Regions from separate parts of the Streptomyces sp. W16 genome, predicted to be linked through region 2. Evidence: riboswitches for the same ligand, from Rfam matches in the RefSeq annotation. Region 2 holds a riboswitch; each other region holds the start of a gene.
The links. Region 2 has a riboswitch for cyclic di-AMP ahead of R6V09_RS10050 (transglycosylase family protein). Riboswitches for the same ligand answer to the same signal wherever they lie in the genome.
Positions count from the first base shown of each region.

Region 1: another riboswitch for cyclic di-AMP. It lies ahead of R6V09_RS18500 (M23 family metallopeptidase); the one in region 2 lies ahead of R6V09_RS10050 (transglycosylase family protein).
Region 3: another riboswitch for cyclic di-AMP. It lies ahead of R6V09_RS15070 (M23 family metallopeptidase); the one in region 2 lies ahead of R6V09_RS10050 (transglycosylase family protein).
Region 4: another riboswitch for cyclic di-AMP. It lies ahead of R6V09_RS34805 (C40 family peptidase); the one in region 2 lies ahead of R6V09_RS10050 (transglycosylase family protein).

Region 1 is NZ_JAWOAI010000123.1:3,745-11,492, forward strand. It holds gene lhgO (L-2-hydroxyglutarate oxidase) at 1-365, shown strand, start outside; gene trmB (tRNA (guanosine(46)-N7)-methyltransferase TrmB) at 378-1,184, shown strand; gene R6V09_RS18490 (PrsW family intramembrane metalloprotease) at 1,247-2,599, shown strand; gene R6V09_RS18495 (aldo/keto reductase) at 2,617-3,561, opposite strand; gene R6V09_RS18500 (M23 family metallopeptidase) at 3,627-4,634, opposite strand; cyclic di-AMP (ydaO/yuaA leader) riboswitch at 4,646-4,802, opposite strand; gene R6V09_RS18505 (PP2C family protein-serine/threonine phosphatase) at 4,992-6,149, opposite strand; tRNA gene R6V09_RS18510 (tRNA-Met) at 6,262-6,335, opposite strand; gene R6V09_RS18515 (alginate lyase family protein) at 6,388-7,608, opposite strand.
Region 2 is NZ_JAWOAI010000053.1:17,288-25,035, reverse strand. It holds gene R6V09_RS10065 (hypothetical protein) at 1-2,316, shown strand, start outside; gene R6V09_RS10060 (cytochrome P450 family protein) at 2,313-3,626, shown strand; gene R6V09_RS10055 (LysM peptidoglycan-binding domain-containing protein) at 3,817-4,806, shown strand; cyclic di-AMP (ydaO/yuaA leader) riboswitch at 5,006-5,179, shown strand; gene R6V09_RS10050 (transglycosylase family protein) at 5,189-5,887, shown strand; gene eno (phosphopyruvate hydratase) at 6,180-7,466, shown strand; gene R6V09_RS10040 (FtsB family cell division protein) at 7,586-7,748, shown strand, end outside.
Region 3 is NZ_JAWOAI010000092.1:7,368-15,115, reverse strand. It holds gene R6V09_RS15085 (bifunctional acetate--CoA ligase family protein/GNAT family N-acetyltransferase) at 1-1,842, opposite strand, end outside; gene R6V09_RS15080 (HPr family phosphocarrier protein) at 2,031-2,312, shown strand; gene R6V09_RS15075 (GntR family transcriptional regulator) at 2,474-3,169, opposite strand; gene R6V09_RS15070 (M23 family metallopeptidase) at 3,358-4,113, opposite strand; cyclic di-AMP (ydaO/yuaA leader) riboswitch at 4,127-4,293, opposite strand; gene R6V09_RS15065 (M16 family metallopeptidase) at 4,496-5,884, opposite strand; gene R6V09_RS15060 (M16 family metallopeptidase) at 5,881-7,245, opposite strand; gene R6V09_RS15055 (DNA gyrase/topoisomerase IV subunit A) at 7,579-7,748, shown strand, end outside.
Region 4 is NZ_JAWOAI010000345.1:2,381-10,128, forward strand. It holds gene R6V09_RS34785 (DEAD/DEAH box helicase) at 1-972, shown strand, start outside; gene R6V09_RS34790 (SCO5918 family protein) at 1,035-1,349, shown strand; gene R6V09_RS34795 (glyceraldehyde-3-phosphate dehydrogenase) at 1,496-2,941, shown strand; gene R6V09_RS34800 (DUF1996 domain-containing protein) at 3,033-5,129, opposite strand; cyclic di-AMP (ydaO/yuaA leader) riboswitch at 5,464-5,637, shown strand; gene R6V09_RS34805 (C40 family peptidase) at 5,646-7,238, shown strand; gene R6V09_RS34810 (hypothetical protein) at 7,445-7,748, shown strand, end outside.

The DNA.
Region 1 (7,748 bases), on a different contig from region 2:
GGCCCGGGGTGTGGCGGATGGCACGGCAGCACTGGAAGTACGGGGTGGGCGAGCTGCGGCGGTCGGTGTCCAAGAGCGCGTTCACCAGCGCCGTACAGCGGCTGCTCCCCGCAGTGACACCCGACGACCTCACTCCTTCGGCAGCCGGGGTACGCGCCCAGGCCGTGCTGCGGGACGGCACCCTCGTCGACGACTTCCTCATCAAGGAGGGCCCGCGGGCGGTGCACGTCCTCAACGCCCCGAGCCCGGCAGCGACCGCCTCGCTACCGATCGGGAGAGAGGTGGCGAGGCGGGCCCTGGCCGTACTTGGGCAGGAGGAAGGCGTCCGACTCCCGGTGAAGCCGGCGGCTCCCAGTTCCCCGTAAAATCGACGCATTGTGTCTGACTCCCCCAACACCCCCGACGCCCCCGCCGAGGCCGCACAGCGCATCCGAGCCAAAGGCGAACCCCGATTCCCCGACGGCCCCAAGCCCGACCCCGCCGGTTCCCACTTCGAGCGCCGCATCCGGAGTTTCCAGCCGCGCCGGAGCCGCGTGACGACGGGGCAGGCCGACGCGTTGGAACGGTTGTGGCCCAAGTGGGGGCTGGACATCGACGGGCAGCGGGTCGTCGAGTTCGGCGAGCTGTTCGGGAACGACAACCCGGTCGTGCTGGAGATCGGCTTCGGGATGGGCGAGGCCACCGCGCAGATGGCCGCCGCCGACCCGGCGACGAACATCCTCGCCGCCGATGTGCACACCCCGGGCCAGGGCAACCTGCTGGGCCTCGCCGACCACCACGGGCTCTCCAACATCCGCGTCGCCAACGGGGACGCCATCATCCTGCTGCGCGAGATGCTCGCCCCCGACTCGCTCGACGGGCTGCGCGTCTACTTCCCCGACCCCTGGCCGAAGAAGCGGCACCACAAACGGCGGCTGATCCAGGAGGAGTTCCTGACGCTGGCCGCGACCCGCCTCAAACCCGGCGCGACCGTGCACTGCGCGACCGACTGGGAGCCGTACGCGGAACAGATGCTCGAAGTGCTGGGCGTGCACCCGGACTTCGAGAACAGCCAACCCGACGGCGATTTCGCGCCTCGTCCGGACTTCCGGCCGCTGACCCGTTTCGAGGGGCAGGGACTGGACAAGGGACATGTCGTGAACGATCTGCTCTTCCGTCGCGTACCCCACGACGACCAGCACTGACGACCAGCGCTGACGCCAGGCTCCCTCGCGGGCCGTGCCCTTACCTCGTTAGGGTCGATGCCGTGGCCACGTTTTCGCCGTACCCCCCACACCCCGGCCACCCGGCCGGTGGTGTGCCCGGGCACGTGCCGCGCGAGCGCTGGTGGCAGCGGAACGGGGTCCGTTACGGCGCGCTGATCACCCTGCTCACGCTCTCCGGGCTCGTCATCCTCGCCCTCGTCCGCCAACAGACCGGCACGGAAGGGTTCTTGGTGGGCCTCGGGCTCGCCGTGCTGCCCGTGCCGCTGCTCGTCGCCGCGTTCCGCTGGCTGGACCGGGTCGACCCCGGGCCCTGGCGGAACCTCCTCTTCTCCTTCGCCTGGGGCGCCTGCGCCGCCGCGTTGATAGCGATCGTCGCCAACAGCTTCGCCACCAGATGGATAGCGACCGCGACCGCGGACCCCACCAGCGCGGACACCCTGGGCGCCACCGTCATAGCCCCGATCGTCGAGGAATCGGCGAAGGCGGCAGCCGTACTCCTCGTCTTCCTGTTCCGCAGACGGGACTTCACCGGGATCGTCGACGGGGTGGTGATAGCCGGGGTCACCGCCACCGGCTTCGCGTTCACCGAGAACATCCTCTACCTCGGCACCGCCTTCGGCACCGACCAGCTCACCGGCGACCGCGGCTTCACCTCGGTGACCGCGGCGACGTTCTTCGTGCGCATCGTCATGTCCCCGTTCGCGCACCCCCTGTTCACCGTCCTCACCGGCATCGGCTTCGGCATCGCCGCGCTCTCCCCCGACCGGCAGCACGTCCGGCGCGTCCTGGTACCGCTGACCGGACTGCTCCTCGCGATGGGCATGCACGCGGTCTGGAACGGCTCCTCGACGTTCGGCCAGTACGGCTTCTTCGAGGTCTACGGCGCGTTCATGGTGCCCGCGTTCGGTCTGCTGACCTGGCTCGCGGTCTGGACCCGGCAGCGCGAACTGCGTGCCGTGCGCGAGGAGTTGCCCGTGTATGTCCTGGCGGGCTGGCTGACCCCGTCGGAACCGTTCGTGCTCGGTTCGATGAAGGCCCGCCGGCTGGCCCGCGAATACGCCGGCCATCACCTCGGCCGCCCCGCGGCCCGCTCGGTCGCCCGCTACGAGGCCTGCGCGACCTCTCTGGCGTTCCTGCGGCACCGGGCCGCACGGGGCCGCGTGGGCGCCGAATTCGCCGTACGGGAAAGGGAGTTGCTGCACGAGCTGTGGCAGCGGCGGGAGGTTGCGCGGCCCGCGCTGGAGTACGCGGCGCGGCGTATCGCGCCACCGGTGCCGGTGGTGGTGCCGCCGTGGCCCGTGTACGGCGGGAACGGGATGTACGGCGGGCACGGGGTGTACGGGAATCCGGTGTCGTCGTCGCCGTATCCCGCGTACAACCCGTACCGGTCCTGACTGGCCCTCGGAAGGCTCTAGGCCGACGCCTGGGTCAGTTGCTCGATCTCGGCGTCCGTGAGCGCCAGTTCGGCCACGGCCAGCAGTGCGGGCAGTTGGTCCACGGTCCTGGCGGAGGCGATCGGTGCCGCGACCGTGGGCTGGGCGGCGAGCCAGGCGAGGGCAACCGTCGCGACGGACGCGTCGTGGGCCTGTGCGACCTCGTCCAGGGCGGTCAGGACCTTCTGGCCGCGCTCCGATTCGAGGTAGCCCGCGGCCCGCCCGGCCCGCGGGCTGTCCACGGTCGTACCGGGCCGGTACTTGCCGGTGAGGAAGCCGGCCGCCAGGGCGAAGTAGGGGAGTGCCGCCAGGCCGTTCCGCTCGGCCACGTCCCGGAGTTCGCCCTCGTAGGTGTCGCGGGAGACGAGGTTGTAGTGCGGCTGGATCGCGACATAGCGGGCCAGGCCCTCGCGGTCGGAGAGGTCGAGGGAGGCCTGGAGGCGCTCGGGGGAGATGTTCGAGGCGGCGATGTACCGCACCTTGCCCGCCTTCACCAGCTCGTCGAGCGCGCCGACGATCTCCTCGACCGGCACCTCGACCTGGTCGAAGTGGGTGTAGTAGAGGTCGATGTGGTCGGTGTCCAGGCGGCGCAGGGAGGCGTCGGCGGCGGCCCTGATGTTGGCGGCGCTCAGGCCCGGGAAGTCGGGGTGCTGGCTGACCTTGGTGGCGACGACGACGTCGGAGCGGTTGCCGCGGGCCTTGACCCACTTGCCGATGACGGTCTCGGACTCGCCGCCCTGGTTGCCCGGCGCGAACGCCGAGTACGAGTCGGCGGTGTCGATGAAGTTGCCGCCCGCGGCGGCGTACGCGTCGAGTACGGCGAAGGAGGTCGCCTCGTCGGCGGTCCAGCCGAAGACGTTGCCGCCGAGGTTGAGCGGGAAGATCTCCAGGTCGGACCGGCCCAGCTTGCGAAGAGAAGTCATGCTCTACGTCAACAGCCGGGCCGGAACCGGATATTCCAGCGGGTGATCCAGAAGTCTCGGGGACCTCAGGGGTTGAGGCCCTTGCTGCGCAGCCAGGGCGCCGGGTCGCTGGCGGTGGCCGCGCCGTTGATGTGGACCTCCAGGTGGAGGTGCGGTCCGGTCACATTGCCCGTGGCGCCCACGCGGCCGATGACGTCTCCGGTGGCGACCTTCTGGCCGACGCTGACGTTGATCGAGGACTGGTGGCAGAACCACAGCTCGGTGCCGTCGCTGAGGGTGAGGATCGTGCGGTAGCCGTAGGACCCGGCCCAGCCCGCCTCGGTGACCGTGCCGCTGTGGATGGCCTTGATCAGCGTGCCGGTGGGCGCGGCGAAGTCGAGTCCGGTGTGGTAGCCGGAGGACCACATGGAGCCGGCCTGGCCGAAGGTGCCGGTGATCGTGTACGAGCCGACCGGCAGCGTGTACTGCTTGGCCAGCGCGGCGAGCTTGGCGGCCTCGGCCTTCTTCTTGGCGGCGGCCTCCGCGGCCTCCTTGGCGTCGGCGGCCTTCTTAGCGGCGGCCTGCTCGGCCTTCGCGGCGGCGGCGTCGACCTGCTTGGCGACGGCGGCCTCGGCGGCGGCCTGGGACTTGCCGTCGACCTGGAGCTGCTGGAGCTCGGCCTGTTCCATGATCCGGTTGCGCAGCAGTTCGCCCGCGTCCGAGGTGCCCTTGGCGGTCTCGGTGGTGGTCACGCCGACGCTGCTGAGCGCGGTCGCGGAACCCTTGGGGGTGCTGGAGGAGTCGTCCAGCAGATGGCCCACGGAGGGCAGGTCGGGCAGGGAGATGGAGACCGGCGGCTTGCCGGTGTTGGCGCTGGCCATGCCGCCCGCGCTGACGGCGGCTATGACACCGACGCCCAGGACGGTGGAGCTGCGGGCGAATCCCCCGCCACCACGCTGCTTGGCGACACGGTGCTTGCCGCGGTTGGGAGGAACGGTCTCCGCGCTGGGGTTCCACTCCTCCCAGGGGCCCTCGTCGGGGCGGTATCCGCCGTAGACGACCGGGGCTTCTGGGGCAGCCTGGTTTGACGCCACGTGGGCGTGCTCCTTTCCTTCCTTCTCGCCTACCGGGTTAGCTGACGGGTTCGGAGCAGGAAGGTCTCCTACGCGCGTAAACCTGCCGTGTTCCCACGGCTGTCGACGAGCGATTCACCCCAAGTGGTGGTTCCCCGGTTCCCTTGCGGGATTCGGCGCGTGCGCACGGAGCTGTCTCTTGTGACGGCTGGGACGACCGTGCTGCGTTATCGAACGTTAATAGACACGGGCGCCCGATTCCAAGCCCGTTCGCTTGATCATTAACCTTTCCTTGCTGGACGAACGGCCCACCGTCGCCGAAAAACGGGCGAGTTGACCATGTCTTGGAATTCCCACAGGTATTGACGGCATGTCCGGTCATGGATGGCGTACGGCGATCATCGCCATGTCGTCCGTCATGCCGCCCCCGGAGTACCGGCGCACCTCCTTGGCGAGGAGGGAGAGCAACGCCTCGGGGCTGCGGAAGGTCCGCCCGGTCAGCCGCTCCCCGGGGTCGTAGAACACGCCGTGGGAGTCGCGGGCCTCGGACAGGCCGTCGGTGTACAGGAGCAGTGTGGCTCCGCCGGGGAACGCGAACTCCTCGGCCCGGTCGGGCCAGAACCCCAACTCCCCCATCCCGAGCGGCAGTGCGGGCTCCTTGACGAGCAGGGTGTCCACGGTGCCGTCCGCGTGCAGGAGCAGCGGCGGCGGGTGGCCCCGGTCGACGATCCGTACGACGCCGTCGCCGTGCGGGAGTTCGGCGAGGACAGCCGTGGTGAACCCCTCGAACGCGTCGAGCCCGTCGCGCCGGGTGCCCTCGCGCGCCAGCGCCCGCTCCAGCCGCTGCGCGACCGCCTCCAGGGTGGTCTCCTGCTCGGCTGCCTCCCGGAACGCCCCGATGACCACCGCGACGGCCGCGACCGCGCCCATGCCCTTCCCGCGTACGTCGCCGACGACCAGCCGTACGCCGTGCGGGGTGTCCTGCACCGCGTACAGGTCGCCGCCGATGAACGCGCCCTCCTGCGCCGCCTCGTACCGTGCCGCGATCTCGAACCCGCCGATCCGCTCGGCCGGTTCGGGGAGTACCGCGCGCTGGGCGGCCTCGGCGATCTCGCGTACGGAGGCGAGCTGTTCGCTGCTGCGGCGGACGAGGGCGTTGATGAGGACGGCGAGCACGGCGACCGTCGCCACGGTGGCCACCTCGGTGACCGCGTCGGTGCGCAGGAGGATGCCGAGCCTGATGTGGATCGCGAGGACGACGGCGAGGGCGGCCAGGCCGGTGAGCACGGTGCCGCGCCGTGAGTAGAGCGGGGCGGCGACGAGCGGGGCGGCGGTGAAGAACGGGGCCGCCGTGAAGTCCTGCGGGGTCAAGTAGTCGTAGCAGGCCCCGACGATCAGCAGCAGCGCGGGCAGCCGGCGGACCAGGGCGAGGACGCGGGCGGTCCGCCGTCCCTCGTCGGGGCCGAGGCCGGGGTCGGGGACGGGATCGCCGGGCAGCCGCCCGCCGGCTCGCGCATACGGACCCTCCTCCTCCACACGTCCAGTTTTTCCTGGCCGGGGGAGGGCGGCGAGCGGGGTGGGCCGACCGGGGCGGGAGAAACACCAAGGGCCGGAATCCATGTTCTGGATTCCGGCCCTTGGCCTTGAGTAGCGGGGACAGGATTTGAACCTGCGACCTCTGGGTTATGAGCCCAGCGAGCTACCGAGCTGCTCCACCCCGCGCCGTTGTGATTGCAACTATACGCCATCCGCGGGGTCCGATGTCACACAGGTTTCAGTCGGCGGTGTTCCCGGCGTGCGTGAGGGTCTCCCAGGAGACGAAGAGGTCGTCGCTGCCGGCCGGCCGGGTCGTCTCGGCGAGCTTGTGCGCGGCGGGCACCTTCATGCCGAGCCGGTCCTCCAGGTGGTTGAGCGGAACCTCCAGGTCGGGCCCCATGTTCCGGTCGACCCTGCCGCCGCAGAGCCAGGCGGGCGCGGGCTCGCCGAGCTGGTAGCGGGAGTGGAATTCGAGGGCGGCCTTGAGCCGGTCCTTGACCCCGTCGTAGAGGTCGACGCCCTGGTGCCAGGCGGTCTCGGCGATGTGCCCGGTGGCGGCGAGGGAGTACCCGACGTGCTTGAAGTTGCGGCAGGTCTCCTGGGCGATGCCGTCCTTGAAGGTGGTCTGCTTGAACCAGTACGTCGTCAGCTTCTGCGGGGTGGTGACGGTGGAGCGGGCCGGAGTGAGCGGCACCTTGCCGTCCTTCTCCAGGTAGAAGTAGGCGGGCACGCGGTCGCGGAAGCGTTTGACGGCCGCGTCGAAGGCCTTGTGGTCGTCGAGGAAGACGGCGATGCCGATCGCCGCGTCGGTCATCGCGAGGTCCCAGTTGCCGTTGTAGTCCGGCAGGTCCTTGGTGACCTCGGGCTGATAGGCGGTGCGCAGCATGGTCGCGAACCGCTGGACCCGGTCCGCCGGCCACCCGGCCCCCGGCGCGTACCGCACGATCTCCGCCGCCCGCGCCCACGTCGACCCGGCCCAGGCGGTCTGCAGGCCGGCGTCCTCGGAGGTGTGCTCCTTCATCCTCGCCGACCAGTCGTCCATGATCTCCCGCGCCTTGAGCGCGTGATGCTGCTTGCCGGTGATGCTGAACAACAGGGCCTGCGTGTACGCCGCGATCGCGTCCTCGCGCTCCTCGACACACCCGTGCGCGGCCTTGCCGTTCCAGGGGCAGTCGACGTCGGCGTAGGGCTTCGCCGTGTACTTGTACGACCCGTACTTGCTGTCCCGCATCCCGAAGTACGCCTTCAGCCAGGGCTGTTTCCCGGCCGCCACGTTCTTCCGTACGGCGTCCAGCTGCCCCTTGCTGACCAGCACTCCGGGATGCGTGAACGCCGCGCCGGCGGGCAGTGCCCGCGCCATGGTCCGGGTACCGGTGTCCGCCGCCCCGCACGAGGCGACGAGCCCCATCGCCACGGACGCGCCCATCACGGCCGCCGAGCGCCGCCGCACTGCCCTCATGTGCCCTACCTCCGCCGTTGTCCGCACCGGTTCTCTGCGAGCGTGACCCGGCGGACGGCGGACCGCAGGATCTGATGGGCCGATCGGATCTGCTGGGCCGATCGGTCACCTGCCCGGGGCGGATGCCTTTTGATTTGCGA
Region 2 (7,748 bases):
TTGGTGTGGGGATTGGGATCGCCCGACTGGACGGACTGGGCGGCGGTCCGGGCCGAGTTCATCGTCTGGCTCGGACGGCGCGGACTGGACGCGTACGCGCAGGACCTCGCCACTGTCAACGGGGGGAGGGGAAAGCCCCCCAGCATGGGGCAGATGGCACTGTGGCGTCGTCAACTGCTTGAGGGAATCCGGCGGTCGTCCAACCCCATGGCCACCGACGAACTCCGCGCCCTCATCGGTCGGTTCGGCCCGACCGGGCAGCTCGCACCTAATAAAGACGGAGCCCTTCCCGACGCAGGCCAGCTGACGAGCCAGCCCCCGCTGCCCGAGCCCACCGACCGAGACCACATCGACTTCCGCCGCAGCACCTTCAACGGACAGGTCGTCGGCGTTCAGCACGTGAACAACACGTACGCTGCCCCGCCGCCGGATACCGCCCAACCAGGGCCGCTCGACTGGCCGTTGGCGAAGGACATCGAGCCGCTCACCCACGGGGTCCGGCCGACCCGGAGGATGAAGGGGCTGCCCGCGCTGCCGCCGTACGTGCGCAGGGATCAGGACGGAATGGTCAACTCGGCGTTGGAGCAGGCGCGTTCGGAGGGCGGGTTGGTGGTCGTCCTCGGGCAGGCGTACGCGGGAAAGTCGCGTACCGCCCTGGCGGCGATGGCTCAAGTGGCCCCCGACTACCGGGTGTTCGCGCCCGCCCAGCACGAAGACCTGCGGACGCTGCCCACGCTGCTGCGGGGCCGGACGGAGCGGTGTGTCGTCTGGCTGGACGACCTCGACGCGCATCTCGGGAGCGGTGGTCTGGAGCCGAGACTGCTGGGCCAGTTGACCGGGCTCGAAGCGGTCGTACTGGCGACGATGCGGGAGGACGCCTACGCCAAGTACGCCCGAAGGACGTCCGCGCAGGGCCGGCTGCTGGGCCTGGCGCAACTCGTCGAACTTCCTCGCGCTTGGGGGCCCGCCGAACGGAAGCATGCTGGGGGGGCTAGTGATCCCCGGCTCATCGAGGCTGCCCGAGAGAGCAGCACGGTGGGCGTCGCCACCTACCTCGCCATCGGCCCCCGCCTCTGGAACGACTGGCAACTCGCCCCGAACCGCGAGCGGCACCCTCGCGCCTACGCGCTGGTGCGGGCGGCGGTGGATCTGGCCCAGTGCGGACTGAAGGGGCCTTTGCCGCAGGACCTGTTGGTGAAGGTGCACGAGGGGTACGGCATCGCGGGGCTGGAGCGGGAGTCCCTGGAGGACGCCTGGGAGTGGGCCGGGCAGAAGCGGTACGGGGTGCTGCGCACGCTGAGATGCGGTGAAGGGGAGAAGGGACCGTTCGCGGACGTGCTGCCGTATTTCGTGCACACGGCGGAACAGGACGAGACGTTCCCGCCCGTCGCCGATTGGGTGTGGGGCCACGCGCTGGAGGCGGCGCGGGCGAACCCGGCGGCGTACGACGTCGAGAGCGTCGCCGCCGGGGCACGGGCGGCGTATTTGCGCAAGGCGGAGGCGGGGGACGCGGCGGCCATGCACGCCCTCGGCCTGCTCGAAGAGAGCGTCGGGGAGGGGGAGAAGGCCGAGTCGTGGGTCCGGCGGGCGGCGGAGGCCGGGTGGGCCGAGTCTGCCGGGCACCTTGGGCGGATGCTCGTGGAGCGCGGTGAGAGCAGGAAGGCGGAGCCCTTCCTGGAGTCGGCCGCCGAAGCCGGGGACGGTGACGCGGCGACCTTGCTCGGCAAACTCATGTTGGAGCGAGCAGAACGGTGGCTGAGGAAGGGGTTCGAGGCGGAGAACCCGGAGGCCGCGCACCGCTTGGGCGATGTGCTGCTCGGAAAGGGAGATGTCCTGGCCGCAGCCGTTCCCTACAGCGAGGCGGCAAGCATGGGATACGCCGGGGTCGCCCTGAACATGGGCTTGATGCACCTCCTGTGCAACGAGCGCGAAAAAGCCCAGGTATGGCTGGGGCGTGCGGCGAGCGACGGCAACGAGTGGGCAGGTGACCTGCAACGACTTCTGTGGGTCGAGCCGGAGTCCTTGGCGACCGCCGCTGAGAGCTTCGCGGTGACCGACGGTTGGCCCCTCTCCATCGCCCACCACGGCGTCGTACTGGAGAAACAGGGCCACCCCGACGAAGCCCGCGCCCAGTACGAGAAAGCCCACGAATCCGGCGACTCTTACGGCACCTACCGCCTGGCCACCCTCCTCGAAAAGCAAGGTAAGCCCGCCGAAGCCACAACCTGGTACCGCAAAGCCGCCGACATGGGACACCCCGCCGCCCTGAAGGCCCTCGCCGAGCGCCCCGCCACCCCGGATACCGTCAAGGAGTGACAGACCAGCCAGCCCAGCCGCACCCCCACCCCTCCGCCCCCGTACCCGCCCCCGAACTCTTCACCTGGGAGTTCGCCACCAACCCCTACCCCGCCTACGCCTGGCTCCGCGAGCACGCCCCCGTGCACAAGACACGCCTCCCCAGCGGAGTGGAGGCCTGGCTGGTCACCCGGTACGCCGACGCCAAGCACGCCCTCGCCGACCCGCGCCTGTCCAAGAACCCCGCGCATCACGACGAACCGGCCCACGCCAAGGGCAAGACCGGTATCCCGGGTGAGCGCAAGGCCGAGTTGATGACGCACCTCCTCAACATCGACCCGCCGGACCACACCCGTCTCCGACGGCTGGTCAGCAAGGCGTTCACACCCCGCCGGGTGGCCGAATTCGCGCCGCGCGTGCAGGAGTTGACGAACGATCTCATCGACCGGTTCGCGCAGACCGGCTCCGCCGACCTCATCCACGACTTCGCCTTCCCGCTCCCCATCTACGCCATCTGCGACCTGCTCGGCGTCCCCCGCGAGGACCAGGACGACTTCCGGGACTGGGCGGGCATGATGATCCGCCACGGGGGAGGACCGCGCGGTGGAGTCGCCCGGTCCGTCAAGAAGATGCGCGGCTATCTCGCCGACCTCATCCACCGCAAGCGCGCGGCCCTCGCCGACAGCCCGGACCCACTCCCCGGCGAAGACCTCATCTCCGCCCTCATCCGCGCCTCCGACCAAGGCGAGCACCTCACCGAGAACGAGGCCGCGGCGATGGCCTTCATCCTGCTCTTCGCCGGCTTCGAGACGACCGTCAACCTCATCGGCAACGGCACCTACGCCCTCCTCACCCACCCCGAGCAGCGCGCCCGCCTGGAGAAGTCCCTGGCCGCGGGTGAACGCGAACTCCTCGAAACCGGCGTCGAGGAACTCCTGCGCTACGACGGCCCGGTGGAGCTGGCGACCTGGCGCTTCGCCACCCGCCCGCTCACCCTCGGCGGGCAGGACATCGCGGCCGGCGACCCCGTACTCGTCGTACTGGCCGCGGCGGACCGCGATCCGGAACGGTTCGCCGATCCCGACGTCCTCGATCTGGGACGGCGTGACAATCAACACCTCGGCTACGGCCACGGCATCCACTACTGCCTCGGCGCCCCGCTCGCCCGGCTGGAGGGGCAGACCGCGCTCGCCACGCTCCTCACCCGCCTGCCCGACCTTCAACTCGCCGCGGATCCGGCCGACTTGCGCTGGCGCGGCGGGCTCATCATGCGTGGACTGCGCACCCTGCCCGTGGAGTTCACCCCCCGAGCGGGCACGCCAACCCCGTAAACCTGGACCGAACAGGCCATCTCGCCCCGTAAACCCGAAGATGACAGTTCCTCAAGTCTGTGATCTTCACGTGATCTACGTGGCATTAACTTGTGACAAGTGATCGACTGCGGCTACGTTCACGTACCAGCGCGGCGCCCCGCAGCACCCGCCGCGCGGTCCCCCCGCCGTCACGCGAAAGGCCCTCCGCATGCTCTCCGGGAACGGTCGTCACCGTCGCCCCCGTCAGGCTCCGGCAATCCTCGTCGCGGCCGGCGTGACCGGCTCCGCCATCGCCATCCCCCTCCTCGGCGCCGCAGCCGCGAACGCCGCCGACGGCACCACCTGGGACAAGGTGGCCCAGTGCGAGACCGGCGGCTCCTGGAGCGAGAACAGCGGCAACGGCCACTACGGCGGGCTGCAGATAACCCAGGACGACTGGGACAAGTACGGCGGCGAGGACTACGCCCCGACCGCCGACCTCGCCAGCCGTTCCCAGCAGATAGCCGTCGCCGAGAAGATCCTCGACGCCAAGGGCACCTCCGCGTGGATCACCTGCGCGCTGCTCTCCGGCCTCACCACGACCTCGGGTTCGGCGAACGTCGACACCGGCGTCGCGAGCGACTCGCCGTCGGCCAGTGCGACGGACTCCTCGGGTTCCTCCGACTCCTCCGACTCTTCGGGGGCCTCCGGATCGTTCGGGCTGTCCGACTCCGGCAACACGGAACCGACTCCGTCCGATTCGTCCGACTCCTCCGGCGGTGACTCGCAGAGCCCCACGCCCTCCGCGACGGACAACCCCACCAAGTCCGACAAGTCCACCACTCCTTCGACGGACGACGGCTCGGCCACCGCGTCCCCGAAACTCGACGAATCGGACAACTCGGAGCAAGCGGTGGGCAAGTGGAGCCTTGTCGACACCGGCGCGCTCGGTGACTCCTCCGAGCAGGCGGGCGACCAGGGGGTTGAGCAGCAGAGCACCGGCAAGCATCGAGGAGCGAGCGCCGAGGAGAGCACGGAGAGCGCGGTGACGCAGTCGTACACCGTCCGCGCCGGCGACTCCCTCGCGTCCATCGCCGACTCCCTTGGCTTCGAGGGCGGATGGCGCGCGCTCTACGCCGAGAACAAAAAGGTGATAGGCGCCGATCCGTCCGCTGTCGTCGCCGGTCAGACCTTGGACGTCAGTGCTGAAACGGGCTGAAAGTAGCAGCAAAACAGCGGGAGTTCACGTCACGCTTCGCGCCGAATGTCCGCTTTGGTGAAAGTGTGGGATGAGTCTCAGAAGCCCTGATCGTCTTTGAAATTCCGCGGTTTCCCTGTCTACGGTCAAGGCCGCTCGTCACCACGAGCCCCGGCTGCCGCACACGCCGAGTCCTGCCAGCGGCTTCCGGGAACATTCGTCGCGTCAAGCGCCGTAGGCAGGAGCGGGGGACCCAAGGTAAGTGCCGGGCCCGGGAGTTGAGAGACGACCGGAACCGGCTTGGGGTTAAGTCGCGCACCGAGAGGTGTGCGGCCGGGCAACTCACACGGCCCGAACCCGACAGCTCACCTCGCAGGCGTCGGTGAGGGGATTGGGATCTTCCATGCTGTTTTCCGGCAAGGGCAAGCACCGTCGTCCGTCCAAGGCCACCCGCGTCGCCACGCTCGCCGGCGTGACCGGTGTCGCCATCGCCGCCCCGCTCATGGCGGCCGGCAACGCCTCCGCGGCCACCGCCTCCGAGTGGGACACGGTCGCCAGCTGCGAGTCCGGCGGCAACTGGTCCATCAACACCGGCAACGGCTACTACGGCGGCCTGCAGTTCTCCGCCTCGACGTGGGCCGCGTACGGCGGCACCGCCTACGCCTCCACCGCGAACCAGGCCTCCAAGTCCCAGCAGATCGCCGTGGCGGAGAAGGTTCTCGCCGCCCAGGGCAAGGGCGCCTGGCCCACCTGTGGCACCGGCCTGTCGAGCGCCGCCTACTCCGGCGGCAGCTCCAGCTCGTCGAGCAGCTCGAACAGCTCCTCCAGCTCTTCGAAGACCACCACCGAGCGCTCCACGTCCGACACGACGGCCTCCCGCTCCGCCGAGCGCCCGGCCGCCAAGAAGACCGTCTCCACCCCGACCGGCAAGAAGGTCAAGAAGGGTGACGGCGAGTACAAGGTCGTCAAGGGCGACACCCTCAGCTCCATCGCCGAGAAGCACAAGGTGAAGGGCGGCTGGCAGCAGCTGTTCAAGCTGAACAAGAGCATCATCGACGACGCCGACTTCATCTACCCGGGCCAGCAGCTGCACCTTAAGTAGCTCTCAGCTGAACCACAGCGCCCTCACAACCGTGGACTCCATCATGGAGACCTCGTGAGGGTCACCCCCGTCCCCCACGGGCTCCCCGCTCCGGTGCGTGTTCCCCCGTACGCACCGGGGCGGGGCTTTTTGCGTCCTCTTCAGCGAAGCGTTTTGTTCCGTTCGGAAACAATTTACTCTCGGTTCTGTCCAACAGGCGGCCGAGCGGATGGCCAATCGCCCCGAGCCGGTTAGGCTCGTCTCGCAGAGCCGCTGCGGTGTTGCCGTAGCCGCGTCAGACCCCATGAAGGAGATGCTCGTGCCGTCCATCGACGTCGTCGTAGCCCGGGAAATCCTGGACTCCCGAGGCAACCCCACGGTCGAGGTCGAGGTCGGCCTCGACGACGGCAGCACGGGTCGTGCCGCCGTTCCGTCCGGCGCCTCCACGGGTGCTTTCGAAGCCATCGAACTGCGTGACGGCGACCCCAACCGCTACGGCGGCAAGGGTGTCGAGAAGGCCGTACTCGCCGTCATCGAGCAGATCGGCCCGGAGCTCGTCGGCTACGACGCCACCGAGCAGCGCCTGATCGACCAGGCGATGTTCGACCTGGACGCCACCGACAACAAGGGCTCGCTCGGCGCCAACGCCATCCTCGGCGTCTCCCTCGCCGTCGCGCACGCCGCGTCCGAGGCCAGCGACCTCCCCCTCTTCCGCTACCTCGGCGGTCCGAACGCGCACCTGCTGCCCGTTCCGATGATGAACATCCTGAACGGCGGCTCGCACGCCGACTCGAACGTGGACATCCAGGAGTTCATGATCGCCCCGATCGGCGCGGAGTCCTTCTCCGAGGCGCTGCGCTGGGGCGCCGAGGTCTACCACACCCTCAAGAAGGTGCTGAAGACCAAGGGCCTGTCCACCGGCCTCGGCGACGAGGGCGGCTTCGCCCCGAACCTGGAGTCCAACCGCGCCGCGCTCGACCTCATCATCGAGGCCATCAAGCAGGCCGGTTACATCCCCGGCGAGCAGATCGGGCTCGCGCTCGACGTCGCCGCGTCCGAGTTCTACAAGGACGGCAAGTACGAGTTCGAGGGCAAGTCCCGCTCGGCCGCCGAGATGACCGAGTACTACGAGGAGCTCGTGGCGGCCTACCCGCTCGTCTCCATCGAGGACCCGCTGTACGAGGACGACTGGGCCGGCTGGAAGGTCATCACCGACCGCATCGGCGACAAGGTCCAGATCGTCGGCGACGACCTCTTCGTCACCAACCCGGAGCGCCTCGCCCGCGGCATCGAGGAGGGCACCGCCAACGCCCTGCTCGTCAAGGTGAACCAGATCGGCTCGCTGACCGAGACCCTGGACGCCGTCGAGATGGCCCAGCGCAACGGCTTCAAGTGCATGATGTCCCACCGCTCCGGCGAGACCGAGGACACCACCATCGCCGACCTCGCCGTCGCGGTGAACTGCGGCCAGATCAAGACCGGCGCCCCGGCCCGCTCGGACCGCGTCGCCAAGTACAACCAGCTGCTCCGCATCGAGGAGATCCTCGACGACGCGGCGGAGTACGCGGGCCGCAGCGCCTTCCCGCGCTTCAAGGGCTGACCTCACCAAGTCCCCCCGGGGTTCCACCGGGTCAATCCTTAGCCAGTCGTACGTACGTCCCCGCACCCGGTCCCGTACCGTGTGCGGGGACGTACGCACGTGTGAAGGGGAGGCGGGACATGGCCGTGAAGGACCGGGACCGGTTCTCCACCGCGACCAGGCTCAAGCTGCTCGGCGAGCAGACGGCGGCCCGTGTCTACCGCTCCCAGACCAAACGGCAGGCCCGCCGCTCCCGGCTCACCGGCCGGGCGGCCCTCCTCGCCCTGGTGCTGTGCTCGCTGA
Region 3 (7,748 bases), on a different contig from region 2:
CAGCGCCGCCGCGAGTCCCCCGAGCTCCACATGCACCACCAGCACGGGTTTCCCGGGAACCTCCTCGGCCGCCGACCGCAGCGCCTCCGCCAGCGCCGCATCCTCCTCGGGCCCCTCCCCGACAGCGGGTATCGCGGTCACGACCACCGCATCGCAGGAGTCGTCGGCCAGCGCCCCCGACAGCGCCCGGTGGAAGTCCGCCGCCGTCGCCGCCGTCGTCAGATCCACCGGCGGCGTCGGCCGCAGCCCCTCGGAGAGGCACGCGTCATACGTCAGCAGCCCGAGCGACTCGGAGTTCCCCACGATCGCCACCCGAGCCCCGCCGGGCAACGGCTGGCGCGCCAACAGCAGCCCCGTGTCGACCAGTTCGGTGATCGTCTCGACGCGGATCACCCCGGCCTGCCCCAGCAGCGCGGACACCGTCGCGTGCGGCAGGCGCGTCGCGCGTACGGCGTGCCCCTGGGGGGCGGATCCCGCGCCCTGGACCACGACCAGCGGCTTCGCCGCCGCGGTGCGCCGGGCGAGGCGGGTGAACTTGCGGGGGTTGCCGATGGACTCCAGGTACATGAGGGCGACGTCGGTGTCGGGATCGTCGTACCAGTACTGGAGGACGTCGTTGCCGGACACGTCCGCGCGGTTGCCGGACGACACGAACGTGGAGACTCCCGTGACACCGGTGACGCCGCCGCCGCGCCGGTGCAGCCGGGAGAGCAGGGCGATGCCGATGGCGCCGGACTGGGCGAACAGTCCGATGCGTCCGGGGCGCGGCATCTCGGGGGCGAGGGACGCGTTCAGCCGTACGTCGGCGGCGGTGTTGATGACCCCGAAGGCGTTCGGCCCGATGATCCGCATCCCGTATGTGCGCGCGTGGCGGACGAGTTCGCGCTGGCGCTCGCGTCCCTCGGGGCCGCTCTCGGCGTAACCGGCGGTGACCACGACGAGCCCCTGCACCCCGTGTTCGCCGCACTCGGTGACTACTTGGGGGACGTGTTCGACCGGGACGGCGACGACCGCGAGGTCGACGGGGCCTTCGATGTCGCGCACCGAGCGGTACGCCGGCACTCCGTCGAGTTCCTTCCGCCCCTCCGGGAAGGCCTTGTTCACGGCGTACAGGCCGCCGGTGAACCCGGCGTCCCTGATGTTGTCGAGAACGCTGCGGCCCACTCCTCCGGGGGTACGGCCGACGCCGACGACGGCGACCGAGCCGGGCCCCAACAGCCGTCGTACGGACCGCGCTTCGGCGCGCTGCTCCCGCGCGCGCTGCACGGCGAGGGACCTGTCGGTGGGTTCGAGGTCAAACTCCAGGCGTACGACGCCGTCCTCGAAGCTGCGCTTCTGTGTGTAGCCGGCGTCCGTGAACACCTTGATCATCTTGTTGTTGGCGGGCAGCACCTCGGCGGCGAAACGGCGGATGCCGCGCTCACGGGCGACGGCCGCGATGTGTTCGAGGAGGGCGGAGGCGACACCCCTGCCCTGGTGCGCGTCCTGCACCAGGAAGGCGACCTCGGCCTCGTCGGCGGGGGCGGAGGCGGCACGCCCGTCGGCACTAATCCGGTCATAGCGTACGGTGGCGATGAACTCGCCGCCGACGGTGGCCGCGAGTCCCACCCGGTCCACAAAGTCGTGGTGCGTGAAGCGGTGGACATCCTTGGCGGACAGGCGAGGGTACGGCGCGAAGAAGCGGTAGTACTTCGACTCGTCGGAGACCTGCTCGTAGAAGCTGACCAGGCGATCGGCGTCGTCGACGGTGATGGGCCTGACGCGCGCGGTACCCCCGTCGCGCAGCACGACGTCGGCTTCCCAGTGCGCGGGGTACTCGTGCCGGTCCGACGAGGTCTGCATGGGCCCCAGCGTACGGCTCGCGTCCGACAACGGCGCGAGGCAGTCTGTGGGTGAAAGCAGCGAGGGGAAGTCGGGCCGAGGCCGCGGTCCGACCGCCCGCTCCGGACGGTCCACGGGGCCGGTCCGGGCTCGCTTCACGTGTGGGAAACTGGTCTAGACAACCCTGAGACTCTGAAGGGCAGCATCACATGGCTGAGCGCCGCGTCAACGTCGGCTGGGCGGAGGGCCTTCACGCCCGCCCCGCCTCCATCTTCGTCCGGGCCACCACGGCCTCGGGTATCCCCGTGACGATCGCCAAGGCCGACGGCAACCCCGTCAACGCGGCCTCCATGCTCGCGGTCCTGGGCCTGGGCGCCCAGGGCGGCGAGGAGATCGTCCTCGCGTCCGACGCCGAGGGCGCGGACGCCGCCCTCGACCGGCTGGCGAAGCTGGTCGCGGAAGGTCTTGAGGAACTCCCCGAGACCGTCTGAGCAACCCGCAATTGATGGTGACGGTGCTTTCGCCGCAAAAGCGATGTACCGCAACCGCGAAGGGCTCGTCCGAATTACCGGGCGAGCCCTTCGCATTTCCACTTACGGGCAGCAGAAATAATCCCCCGCGAATTATCTCCTCTTTGTATACGGCGCCCGTGTTAATGCCGGAGACCCGACATGTTTACGGGAGGTTGCGAAGTCCTCACACGCTCCGTGCCGTTCGCCCCGCCGGGAAAGCGCAGCCGGTGCGCGGTGCTCGCGCGCTCGGTGTGCAGGGCTGTGATCGCCCGCGCACGCTCGCTGTCACCGCGGGCCACGGCGTCCACGATGGCCCCGTGCTCGGCCCAGGACTCCACAGGGTTGGCCGGTGCCTCCACCGCGTACATCCAGGCGATCTTGTGCCGCAGCTGGGTCAGCATCGAGGTCAGCGACTGGCTCCCGGAGGCCTGGGCCAGCGTCTCGTGGAACCAGCTGCCCAGGGAGCGCAGATCCTCGCTGTTGCCCCTCCTGGCGCGCTCCTGGCCCAGCCTGACGAGGCCGCGCAGCACCTTGAGGTGGGCCTCGGTGCGCCGCTGGGCGGCCCGCGAGGCGCCGAGCGGCTCCAGCAGCATCCGCATCTCCAGCAGGTCGGCGGCCTCCTGCTCGGTCGGTTCCGCGACGCACGCGCCCGCGTGCCGCCGGGTCACCACGAACCCCTCCGCCTCCAGCGTGCGCAGGGCCTCCCGCACGGGGACGCGCGAGACGCCGTACCGGCGCGCGAGGAGTTCCTCCGTGAGCCGGCCGCCGCGCTCGTAGACACCGGCGACGATGTCGTCCCGGATCGCCGTGCATACCGAGTGCGCCGGAATACGCATGTCCGACCTCCGCCTTAATCCCCGTGAAACGTCGACGATTGACGTGTGTTCCGTGACTCTATTGCAATCAGCGGGAATTTCCGATGGCGGACCGGAATCCATGGATATTTTTTGGACAGGAGGGCTCCGGAAACGCCGAAAGCCCCGGCCGGGCGGGCCAGGGCTTCGGGAAGTGCGGCGGTGCGTCGTCAGACGTTCACACCGTGCTTGCGGAGGTAGGCGACGGGGTCGACGTCCGAGCCGTACTCGGCGGTCGTACGGGCCTCGAAGTGGAGGTGCGGTCCGGTGACGTTGCCGGTCGCCCCGGAGAGGCCGATCTGCTGGCCCGGGGTGACGCGCTGGCCGACGGAGACGCCGATGGACGACAGGTGGCCGTACATGGTGTACATGCCGTCGGCCATCTTGATCACGACCTGGTTGCCGTACGAGCCGCCCCAGCCGGCCTCGACGACGGTGCCGGAGCCCACCGCGTGGACGCTGGTGCCGGTCGAGGCGTGGAAGTCGATGCCCGTGTGGGCGCCGGAGGACCACAGGGAGCCACCGGTCTTGTAGCCGGTGGACACATAGGAGTCGGCGACCGGCGCGACGAAGGTGTTGAGCCTCTTGCGCTCGGCCTCGCGGGCGGCGCGCGCCTCGGCCACACGGGCCGCCTGGGCCTGCGCGGCGGCCTTGGCGCGGGCGGTCTCCTCGGCCAGCGTCTCGGCGGCGGCCTGCTGCTGCGCGACGGCCTGGGCGTCGATCTTCTCGGCCACGGAGTCGCCGATGGCGACGACAGGCGTAAGGCCGGTCTGTTCGGGGGCGGGCTCGGCGGCGAACGCGGGGGCGCTTGCCAGGGTGCCGACGACTCCGGTGGTGGCGAGCGCGGCGACGCTCGCGGCGCGCACGGTGGTGCGGTGGGTCCGGCTCGGGCGACGGTGCTTCCCGGTGGCGCGGGTGAACGCCATGAAGTGGCTGGTCCTTTCCTTCCTTCTCGCCTACCGGGTTAGCTGACGGGTTCGGAGCAGGAAGGTCTCCTACGGACCCCCTCGCTACACGCGCGGGCGTCCGATTCACCCCAGGGACTCTTGATGTGGGTCCCCGGCTCCCCTGGCTCGCGCCGTACGGGGACTCGGCGATGACTGTCCGGTGCCGCGAGTGCGGCGCGGTGCCTGACGGACAGCCGGACCGACGCTAAGGGGGGCCACTTTCAATCCCCAAACGGATCACGGTTTTTGTTGCACACGCCACAGGGCAGACAGGCAACCTCTCCCCCAATTCGGACAATAGGGAGCCCTGGTGACGCTTCCATCACCAGGGCCTCCCCACGCGCGTGTGCCGCTATTGCGTCTACTCCGCCGGTACGACGGTCACTTCGCCGATGCCGAGAGCCTCCACGGGCTCCCTGATCTGCTCCGCGTCGCCGACGAGGATCGTCACCAGACGGTCCACCGGGAAGGCGTTCACGACCGCCGCGGTGGCCTCCACGGTGCCGGTCGCGGCGAGCTGCTGATACAGCGTCGCCTGGTAGTCGTCGGGCAGGTGCTGCTCGACCTGGTCGGCCAGCGTGCTCGCCACGGCCGCCGCGGTCTCGTACTTGAGCGGCGCCACCCCGACGAGGTTCTGTACAGCGATGTCGCGCTCGGCGTCGGTGAGGCCGCCCTCGGCGAGCTTGCGGAGCACCGTCCACAGGTCGTCCAGGGCGGGACCGGTGTTCGGGGTGTCCACGGAGCCGCTGATGGCGAGCATCGCGGCGCCGGTGCCGTCGGGTGCCGAACGCAGCACCTGGCCGAAGGCCCGCACACCGTAGGTGTAGCCCTTCTCCTCCCGCAGGACGCGGTCCAGGCGGGAGGTGAGGGTGCCGCCCAGGCAGTACGTGCCGAGCACCTGGGCCGGCCACACCCGGTCGTGCCGGTCGGCTCCGACACGGCCGATGAGCAGCTGCGTCTGGACGGCGCCGGGCCGGTGCACGATCACGACCCGCCCGGTGTCGTCGGCGGTCACCGGCGGCACGGGACGCGGCTGCGCGGTCGAGCCCGTCCACGAGCCCAGGGTGTCGGCGAGGAGCGCGTCCAGGTCGATGCCGGTGAGGTCGCCGACGACCACGACGGTGGCCGTCGAGGGGCGAACGTGCCGGTCGTAGAAGGCGCGTACGGCCCCGGAGTCGATCTTCTCGACGGTCTCCTCGGTGCCCTGGCGCGGGCGCGACATGCGCGAGGTCACCGGGAACAGCTCCTTGGAGAGCTCCTTGGCCGCGCGGCGGGACGGGTTGGCCGTCTCGTGCGGGATCTCGTCGAGGCGGTTGCGGACCAGCCGCTCGACCTCGCTGTCCGCGAAGGCGGGTGCCCTGAGGGCGTCCGACAGCAGGCCGAGGCCCTTGGCCAGGCGCGAGGCCGGGACCTCCAGGCTCAGGCGCAGTCCGGGGTGGTCGGCGTGCGCGTCGAGGGTGGCGCCGGAGCGCTCCAGCTCGGCGGCGAACTCCTCGGCGGAGTGCTTGTCGGTGCCCTCGGAGAAGGCGCGCGCGGTGATCGTGGCGACGCCGTCCAGGCCGGCCGGTTCTGCGTCCAGGGGCGCGTCCAGGAGCACCTCGACGGCGACGACCTGCTGGCCGGGGCGGTGGCAGCGCAGGACGGTCAGGCCGTTGCCGAGCGTCCCGCGCTCGGGTGCCGGGAAGGCCCACGGCCTGGCCTCGCCGGCCTGGGGCTGCGGGTGGAATTCCATCGTGGCGAGCTCGGTCACTTGGCCGCCTCCTCGTTCTCGTCGCCGGCCTCGGCCGCTGCTTCGTCGTTCTCGTCGTCCTCGTCCGCGATCGGCTCGTAGACGAGCACCGCGCGGTTGTCGGGGCGCAGGCGGGCCTTGGCGACCTCCTGGACCTCCTCCGCCGTCACGTCCAGGACGCGCTTTACTGCGGTCAGGGCGAGCTGCGGGTCACCGAACAGGACGGCGTAGCGGCACAGTTCGTCGGCGCGGCCCGCAACCGTGCCGAGCCGGTCCAGCCACTCGCGCTCCAACTGGGCCTGGGCGCGCTCCATTTCCTCGGCAGTGGGGCCCTCCGCGGCGAACCGGGCGAGCTCGTCGTCGATGGCGGCCTCGATGACGGGCACCTCGACGTCCCCGGACGTCTTGACGTCCAGCCACCCCAGGGAGGGTGCTCCGGCCAGCCGCAGCAGACCGAAGCCGGCGGCCACGGCCGTACGGTCGCGCCGTACGAGGCGGTTGTAGAGGAGCGAGGACTCGCCGCCGCCGAGGATGGTGAGGGCGAGGTCGGCCGCGTCGGACGCGCGCGTGCCGTCCTCCGGGAGCCGGTAGGCACACATCAGGGCGCGGGCCGGGACCTCCTCGACGACGACCTCGCGCAGCTCCCCGCCCATCGAGTCGGGCAGCGCGCCGTCACGAGGCGTCGGCTTGCCGTCGTGCGACGCGATGGACCCGAAGTACTTCTCGATCCAGGCGAGCGTCTGCTCGGGGTCGATGTCGCCGACCACGGACAGGACGGCGTTGTTGGGCGCGTAGTAGGTGCGGAAGAACGCGCGCGCGTCCTCCAGGGTGGCCGCGTCCAGGTCCGCCATCGAGCCGATGGGCGTGTGGTGGTAGGGGTGGCCCTCCGGGTAGGCGAGGGCGGTCAGCTTCTCGAACGCCGTCCCGTAGGGCACGTTGTCGTAGCGCTGGCGGCGTTCGTTCTTGACGACGTCCCGCTGGTTCTCCATCGACTCCTCGTCGAGGGCGGCGAGCAGGGAGCCCATGCGGTCGGCCTCCAGCCAGAGGGCGAGCTCCAACTGGTGGGTGGGCATGGTCTCGAAGTAGTTGGTGCGCTCGAAACTGGTGGTGCCGTTGAGCGAACCGCCCGCGCCCTGCACGAGTTCGAAGTGTCCGTTGCCCTTCACCTGTCCGGAGCCCTGGAACATCAGGTGCTCGAAGAGGTGAGCCAGGCCGGTACGCCCCTTGACCTCGTGGCGGGAACCGACGTCGTACCAGAGGCACACCGCCGCGACCGGGGTCAGGTGGTCCTCGGAGAGGACCACGCGCAGACCGTTGGCCAAGCGGTGTTCGGTCGCTGTCAGACCGCCGGACCCTGCCTCGGCGGTGGCCGTGTGACCCATGGGCATGTACGTCCCTTCGATCGCGGATTCTCTGGCTGGAACCGCAGAAATCCTGCTCGTCCCGCCACTGTATGCAAGCGTGCGGACCGTCGGCGAAGTTCCCGGCGGACGTACGCCGAGAGCGAGATCGCGTAGCCTGCGGGCTGTCGCACACGTGGACCCACGCGGCAGCCTTCGGTGACGGAGCCGAGCGGCCAACGCCGGGTCCTGGTCCGCGTTGTCAGTGCCGCGGTCCACAATGGTTCACGTCAAGACCCCGTTCACGCTTCAGCAAGAGTGAGCCGAAGGGGAGCGACCCCCAGGCGAGCGACCAGAAAAGAGGAGCCGGCAGCGATGGCCCGCCGCAGCACGAAGACCCCGCCGCCCGACGACTCGTTCGAGGAGCGGATCCTCGACATCGACGTCGTCGACGAGATGCAGGGCTCCTACCTTGAGTACGCGTACTCGGTCATCTACTCCCGGGCCCTGCCGGACGCCCGGGACGGCCTGAAGCCGGTCCACCG
Region 4 (7,748 bases), on a different contig from region 2:
CTCAAGGACCTGATCGACCGCGGCGACTGCCGACTGGACAACGTCACCATCACCGTCCTCGACGAGGCCGACCAGATGGCCGACATGGGCTTCATGCCCCAGGTCACCGGCCTGCTCGACCAGGTGCAGCCGGGCGGCCAGCGGATGCTGTTCTCGGCCACCCTGGACCGCAACGTGGACCTCCTGGTCCGCCGCTACCTGACCGACCCCGTCGTCCACTCCGTCGACCCCTCCGCGGGCGCGGTCACGACGATGGAGCACCACGTCCTGCACGTCCACGGCACGGACAAGCAGCGGGCGACCACCGAGATCGCGGCGCGCGACGGCCGGGTCATCATGTTCCTGGACACCAAGCACGCCGTGGACCGGCTGGTCAAGCACCTGCTGAACAACGGCGTCCGCGCGGCCGGGCTGCACGGCGGCAAGTCCCAGCCGCAGCGCACCCGCACCCTCGCCCAGTTCAAGGACGGGCATGTGACGGCGCTGGTGGCGACCAACGTCGCGGCGCGCGGCATCCACGTCGACAACCTCGACCTGGTAGTCAACGTCGACCCGCCCACCGACCCCAAGGACTATCTGCACCGCGGCGGCCGTACGGCCCGTGCGGGCGAGTCCGGCAGTGTCGTGACCCTGGTCACCCCCGACCAGCGCCGTGACTTCACCCGCCTGATGACCATGGCCGGCGTCACCGCCGAGGTGACCTCGGTGCGGTCGGGCGAGGAGGAGCTGACCCGGATCACGGGCGCCCAGGCTCCCTCCGGCGTCCCGGTCGTCATCACCGCTCCGGTCGTGGAGCAGCGCGAGCGCAGCCGCCGCAGCCCCTCCTCCTCGTCGTCGCGCGGTCGTCGTGGCCGTCCCTCCACCGAGGGCCGGACCGGCGGCGGCTCGGCTCGCCGCGGCAACGGCGGCAGTGGCGGTGCCGGTGGCAGCAGCAGGGGCCAGCGACGCTCTTCCTTCGGCCCTGCGGCCTAGGGATCAACTCGGCCTCCTCGGGGGCCTGTTCGGACGGCTTCTCCTTCTCTCTGTGAGGCAACATGCGTTGTGTCATCGCCCGGTATCCCTTCGATCTCACCAAGCTGGGAGTCCTGGAGACGATGAAGGGCATCAAGCCCGAGCTGGTCACGGGTGAGTCCGTGACCATCGGGCGGCGCCGCTACCCCGTCAAGCAGGTGGGCCAGGTCATCACCCGGCAGGACCCGCGCGACTTCAACAGCGGCGAGGTCATCCGGGCCATGACCCGGCTCGGCTTCACCTGCCACGGCCTGCCCGAGGCCGTGCCCGTACACGTCCTCACGCCGATGGAGAACGCCTCGGCGCTGCTGGGCAGCGGCGCGACCCAGGACGTGTAGCAGCGACACCAGTACAACCGTGAGGGCCCTGCCGACGCGCGTCGGCGGGGCCCTCACGGCGTTCACGGGCTGGGCGGCACCCCACTGAACGAGCAGATGAACAGCGGGTTAGCATATGAGCGCCGCCTAGCTCGAAAGAGAAACCTGTGCCTGTCAACGAGGACTCGTTCACCAACTGGAAGAACCGTGAGGAGATCGCGGAGTCGATGATCCCGATGATCGGGAAGCTGCACCGCGAGCGGGACGTCACGGTCCTGCTGCACAGCCGTTCCCTGGTCAACAAGTCGGTGGTCAGCATCCTCAAGACCCACCGGTTCGCCCGCCAGATCGACGGCGAGGAACTCTCGGTCACCGAGACCCTGCCGTACCTGCGCGCGCTCACCACGCTCGACCTGGGCCCTTCCCAGATCGACATCGGCATGCTCGCCGCCACCCACCGCACCGACGAACGCGGCCTGTCCGCCGAGGAGTTCACCGCCGAGGCCGTCGCCGGTGCCACCGGCGCCAACAAGATCGCGTGCCGCGAGGGCCGCGATGTCGTGCTGTACGGCTTCGGCCGCATCGGCCGCCTGGTCGCCCGCCTGCTCATCGAGAAGGCCGGCTCGGGCAACGGTCTGCGGCTGCGCGCCATCGTCGTACGCCAGGGCGGGGACCAGGACATCGTCAAGCGCGCCTCGCTGCTGCGCCGCGACTCGATCCACGGCCAGTTCCAGGGCACGATCACCGTCGACGAGGCGAGCAACACGATCATCGCCAACGGCAACGAGATCAAGGTGATCTACGCCGGGGACCCGTCCGAGGTCGACTACACGGCGTACGGCATCAAGGACGCCATCCTCATCGACAACACGGGCAAGTGGCGTGACCGGGAAGGCCTTTCGCAGCATCTGCGGCCCGGGATCGACAAGGTCGTCCTGACCGCGCCCGGCAAGGGCGACGTCCCCAACATCGTGCACGGCGTCAACCACGACACGATCAAGCCGGACGAACAGATCCTGTCCTGCGCGTCCTGCACCACCAACGCGATCGTCCCGCCGCTGAAGGCGATGGCCGACGAGTACGGTGTGCTGCGCGGCCATGTGGAGACGGTCCACTCGTTCACCAACGACCAGAACCTGCTGGACAATTACCACAAGGCGGACCGTCGCGGCCGTTCGGCGCCGCTGAACATGGTGATCACCGAGACCGGTGCCGCGTCCGCCGTCGCCAAGGCGCTGCCCGACCTCAAGGCGCCGATCACCGGCAGCTCGATCCGCGTCCCGGTGCCGGACGTGTCGATCGCCATCCTCAGCCTGCGGCTCGGCCGCGAGACCACCCGCGCCGAGGTCCTGGACCACCTCCGCGATGTCTCGCTGACCTCGCCGCTCAAACGGCAGATCGACTTCACCACCGCCCCCGACGCGGTGTCGAGCGACTTCATGGGCTCACGCCACGCCTCGATCATCGACGCGGGCGCCACCAAGGTCGACGGCGACAACGCGATCCTCTACCTCTGGTACGACAACGAGTTCGGCTACTCCTGCCAGGTCGTCCGGGTCGTCCAGCACGTCTCCGGGGTCGAGTACCCGACGTATCCGGCACCGGCTGTCTAAGGCCTTCCGCCCCGGCGCGCCGAACATGTGACGGCCCGGCCACCCCCAAGTCGGGGCGGCCGGGCCGTCGTTGTCACAGACGTGCGTTGTGTCAGCGTGTACTGCGCTTACCTCGGTACAGCACCACGAACCCGGCGACGAGCAGCAACGCTCCGGCCACCGCGGGCCACAGATTCGCGCCGGTCTCCGCCAGCCCGCCCTGCGCCTGCGGCTGATTCGGGCCTACGGCGGCGTAGCTCTCCCCGCCCGAGGACGAAGCGGGCGGTGTCGTCGCGGCGCTGCCGACCTCACCGCCGGAGCCGTTGTCCGAACTCCCCTGCGTCTCGGTCGACTTGGAACCTTCGGTCTTCGTGTCGGCCTTGGGAACCGAGACGGCGGTCGTCAGGTCACCGGGGTCGGTGGTCTGGGTGTCGGTGGGCTCGGGGGCACTGGTCTCGGTGTCCGGGGCGCTGGTCGCGGGATCCGCGGTGGCCTGGCCACCGTTGTCGCCGTTCCCGCCGTTGTCACCATTCCCGGCGTTGCCGCCGTTGCCGCCATTCCCCTCGTCGCCGCCGTTCCCGGAGGGCTCGTCGGACGCGGTGGCCGTGGGCGCCGCCGTAGCGGTGTCGGTGGCCGACGGGGACTCCTGCGGCTCACCGGAACCCCCACCGGACCCGGAGCCGCCACCCGAACCGGAGCCGTCACCGGAGCCGGAGCCGGAGCCGTCGCCCGAGCCTCCGGGGTCGTTGTCCGTGCCGGCGCCGCACTTCTCGCCGTTGTTGATGCAGGTGACCATGTCGTTCATCAGGCCCTCGTCGAAGACGTTGATGAAGTCGCCGTGGTCCGTGACGGGCTTGTGCTGCTGCTCGGGGAAGGAGTCCACCGAGAACAGCGGGGTCGTCTTGCCGCCGTCCTGGAGGCTCGGCGCGTCCACGTCGTAGACGATCCGCTGCACCAGCTGCGGAATGGCCTTGAAGCCGTCCGGGCAGGCGCCGTCGGCGGCCTCGAAGGCCACGTGGGTGCGGTGGTTGGCGCTGTCGATGTTGCGGCCGTCCCAGCAGCTCTGGAACTTGAAGGTGCGCACGACGTCGCTGCCCGAGGGGCACAGCGGGTACTTGTCCTTGAGCTGCCGGTCCTCGAACCCGGTGCAGCTCCAGGAGGCGTTGGCGTTGGCGGGGCCGTTCACGAAGGCCTTGGCGTCACCGGTGATGATGCGCAGGAGGCGCGGCATCGCGACGACCTTGCTCTGCGGGTTGCCCTCGAAGGTCAGGGTGACCTGCTTGGCCGTGACGATCTCACCGGCGTTGCCCTCGGTGCCGCCGCCGGGCTTGTCGGCGTCCCGCTCCTGCTTGCCGTTCTGCAGGCGCAACACGGGCCAGTAGTAAGTGGACTTGTCGCCGGGGTTCTCGCAGCTCGTGTCGGCGTTCGCGAGGTCCTGGTCGCTGGCGAAGGCGTTGTTCGACTGGTTGCCGATGTAGTCGTGGAAGTGGTGGGCGCCGTTGGTGACTCCGGGCGCGACGATCACGTTGTCGGAGTTGAACAGGCCGTTCTCGTTCACCCCGCAGGCGGTGACGAACGTGCCGCGCGAGGCACCGGCCTGCTGCTGCGCAGCGTTCACGTTGGGCTGTACGGAGGTGATGTCCGCGTAGTCCGAGGCGACGGGCCCGTTGCTGATCTGCTGGTTGCCCTGACCGCCCTGGCCACTGGCGCTTGCACTCGCGCTCGCACTGGCGCTCTGGTCGTCGCCGTTGCCGTTGCCGTCCTGGTCCCCGGTCTCGTTCGTGGGTGCGATCAGGGTGCAGCCGGCGAGGGCGTCGAGCCCCTCCGGGCGGTCCCCGACGCGGTCGATGGCGTCGTCGATCCGTCCGATCGTCGCCGCCCGCTTCTCCTTCAGCGGATTCATGATCGCGTTGTCCGCGAAGGAGGCGTCCTGGCGTATGGACTCCGTCGAGTCCCGCAGTTTCTGGTAGGCCTCGGTTATCTGCTGGTCCAGATTCGCGAGTTCCTTGTCGACGTCGGTCTTCGCCTCGTCGGGCACCGTCGTCAACTGGGTGCCAATGTCCGGGCAGTCGATCGTCGCACCTCGCGATGCCGCGTCCGGGGACCCTTGTTGGGCGGAGTCACCGCCCCAACCACCTTCGGACGCCGACGCGTAGACGTTCGCCGCCACCAGTCCTCCGCCGCCCAGCATCAGGGCGACTGCTGCCATCGTCGCGCGTCGTGCGCCTGTGGGGCGTCTGCGCGTGTTGCGTGCCAAGGAAGTTGCTCCTACACGTATCGGTCGGCCCGGATCGTCCCGGCATGGAAATCCCCCGACCCAATACGGAAGCGGATCCCGATGTGTTCAACCGCCTCAAAAATTCATAGCGACCTCATATGGATCACCCGACCCGACGGGCCCCTGAGCCCTCGACACACCAGGGCGAGGTAAAGGTCACAAATACGTATCGGACATATCGCGCTTCAACCTTCACACGAGGCACACACGTTGGCTAAGTTGACGTTCAGGCCGTACGACCTACTCCGGCGATCGGCGCCGGGCCGCACGGCTTGCGCCGAGTCCGGCGTGTCGCTCGCGGCAGCCGGAGCCGGGGACCCAACCGAACTTGGGGTGAATCGGCCCAACTGCCCCTCGGGGCAAGGGCCGTAGGGCAAACCTTCCGTGATCGACGCCCGAACCCGACAGCTAACCCGGTAGGCGCGAAACGGAAGGAGCACGTCTGCCATGCCGGCAGAACGACGCACGCGCACCGGAGGCAGTGGCCCCACCGTGGACGACCGACCCAGCCGCGACGAAGTCCAGCGGCGGATCAACTCCCTTTACGACAGGGCCGAGACGGCCACCGGAAACTACAACGCCACGCGCAAGATGTCCGGGGGTCCGCGCCAGCGTGTCGAGCCCCGTCCCAGCGCGTCGCGCCCTTCCGACCCCGCCCTCGACGCCGTCACCAAGCAGTGGTTCGACCGGGCCCGTGCCCAACTCGGCCCGACCGTGCCGGCGATCCTGCCGCCCGGCAGGACTCCCGCCCGTCCGGCGGCCCGGCCCGAGCGAACCGAGCGGCGCCCCGAAGCCGAGAGCGGCGGCCGAGCACTCGAAGCGCAGCCCGGCCGCGCCGTGGCCGAACTGACCGCGGGGGCTGGCGTACCGGAGTCAGCAACCCCTCAACTCGCCGCACCTGTCGCAGAGTTGACCGCCGGCCCCATCGCCGCGCTGCCGCCCGCCGCGCCGCAGGCGCCCCAGATGCCTCAGATCGCCACACCGCAGTCGCCTCAGATGCAGCAGATGGTTCAGATGCCTCAGGCGACCGTCCTCGACCTGCAGCCCGTGCCCGCCATCGAAGTGCCGCCCGCGCCCGCCCTGGAACCGCAGCAATTCGCCGTCGCGGCCGCCCCGGCTCCGGTCTTCGACCCGCTCACCGCGGACCTGGAGCTGCTCCCGTACATCGCCGCACCACGCACCGAGTCCGCCCCGGCCGGTGCTACCTGGCCGCCTCCGGAGACCAGCTGGCCCACCCCGGAGACGACTTGGTCGACCGGGTCGATGCCCATGGTCCCCGAACAGCAGATGTGGTCGACCGGTCAGATGCCCGTCGTGCCCGAGCAACAGGCCTGGGCCACCGGACAGATGCCGATCGTGACCGAGCAACAGACGTGGGCCACCGGCCAGATGCCCGTTATCCCCGAGCAACAGGCCTGGGCTACCGGACAGATGCCCATGGTGACCGAGCAGCGGACCTCCTACTCCACACCGGATCCGGGCTGGCGCCCACCGCAGCAGGAGTGGCAGCCGACTCCGCCCGCCGCCGAGGTCTCCTTCGCCGCGACCCCGGCCGCCGCTCCGGAATTCACCCTGCCCACGGCTCCGACAATGGCCCCCGAGATCATTCTCCCCGCGGCCCCGACCTTCAGCCCGGCGCCCGTCGCGGCCGTACCCGACGCGCTGCAGGACCCGAGCACGCTCAGCAAGACCAGCACCGCACTCGCCTTCGCCCGCGCGCAGATCGGCAGGCCCTGCCTGTGGGGCGCGGCGGGACCGGACGCCTACGACTGCTCCAGCCTCACCCAGGCCGCCTGGAAGGCAGCGGGCGTCCTGCTCCCGCGCACCGCCCAGGAACAGTCGGGAGCGGGCGCCCTCGTCCCCCTCACGGACATCCGTCCCGGCGACCTGATCTTCTTCTACGACAGCATCGACCACGTCGGCCTCTACACCGGCAACGGCCTGATGATCCACGCGCCGAGCCCCGGTACGCCGATACGCGAGGAGTCGATCTTCTACGCCGGTTCCGCCGCCATCCGGGGCGCCGTACGGCCCGCCTGAGCCGCTCGGGGCCGGGTGTTCCCGGCCCCGGTCGCGTGCAGCCCGCTACTCCCGGCGGTCCGTGTCGTTGGTCTGTACGAGTGGTGGAACCCAGGACACGGTCGTAGCGTCGAACGAGAGACGGACGACGACTGTGTCCCGGCAGGCGGGCCCACCGCCGGTGCGGGTGCGGGGCGACGGGTACGAACAGGCGGCCGGGAGCGGACATGTACAAACACACCATGGTCGGAGTCGTCACGGTCTGTGCCGCCGCCCTGCTCGCGCCGGCGGTGGGCACCTCGTCCGCGGCCCCGGCGACGGTGCGCGCGCAACCGGTCGCCCACCAGCAGCCCGCGGTCCCCGTGCTGGTCGACTGCCTCTGGCATCCCGAGGTCCGCCCCGCCGACTTCATGCTCGCCTGCGGCGACGGCAACAGCCGCCTGGCGTCGCTGCGTTGGACCGACTGGGACGCCAACTCCGCGACGGCGACGGGCGTCAACTGGGTGAACGACTGCAAGCCCTATTGCGCGG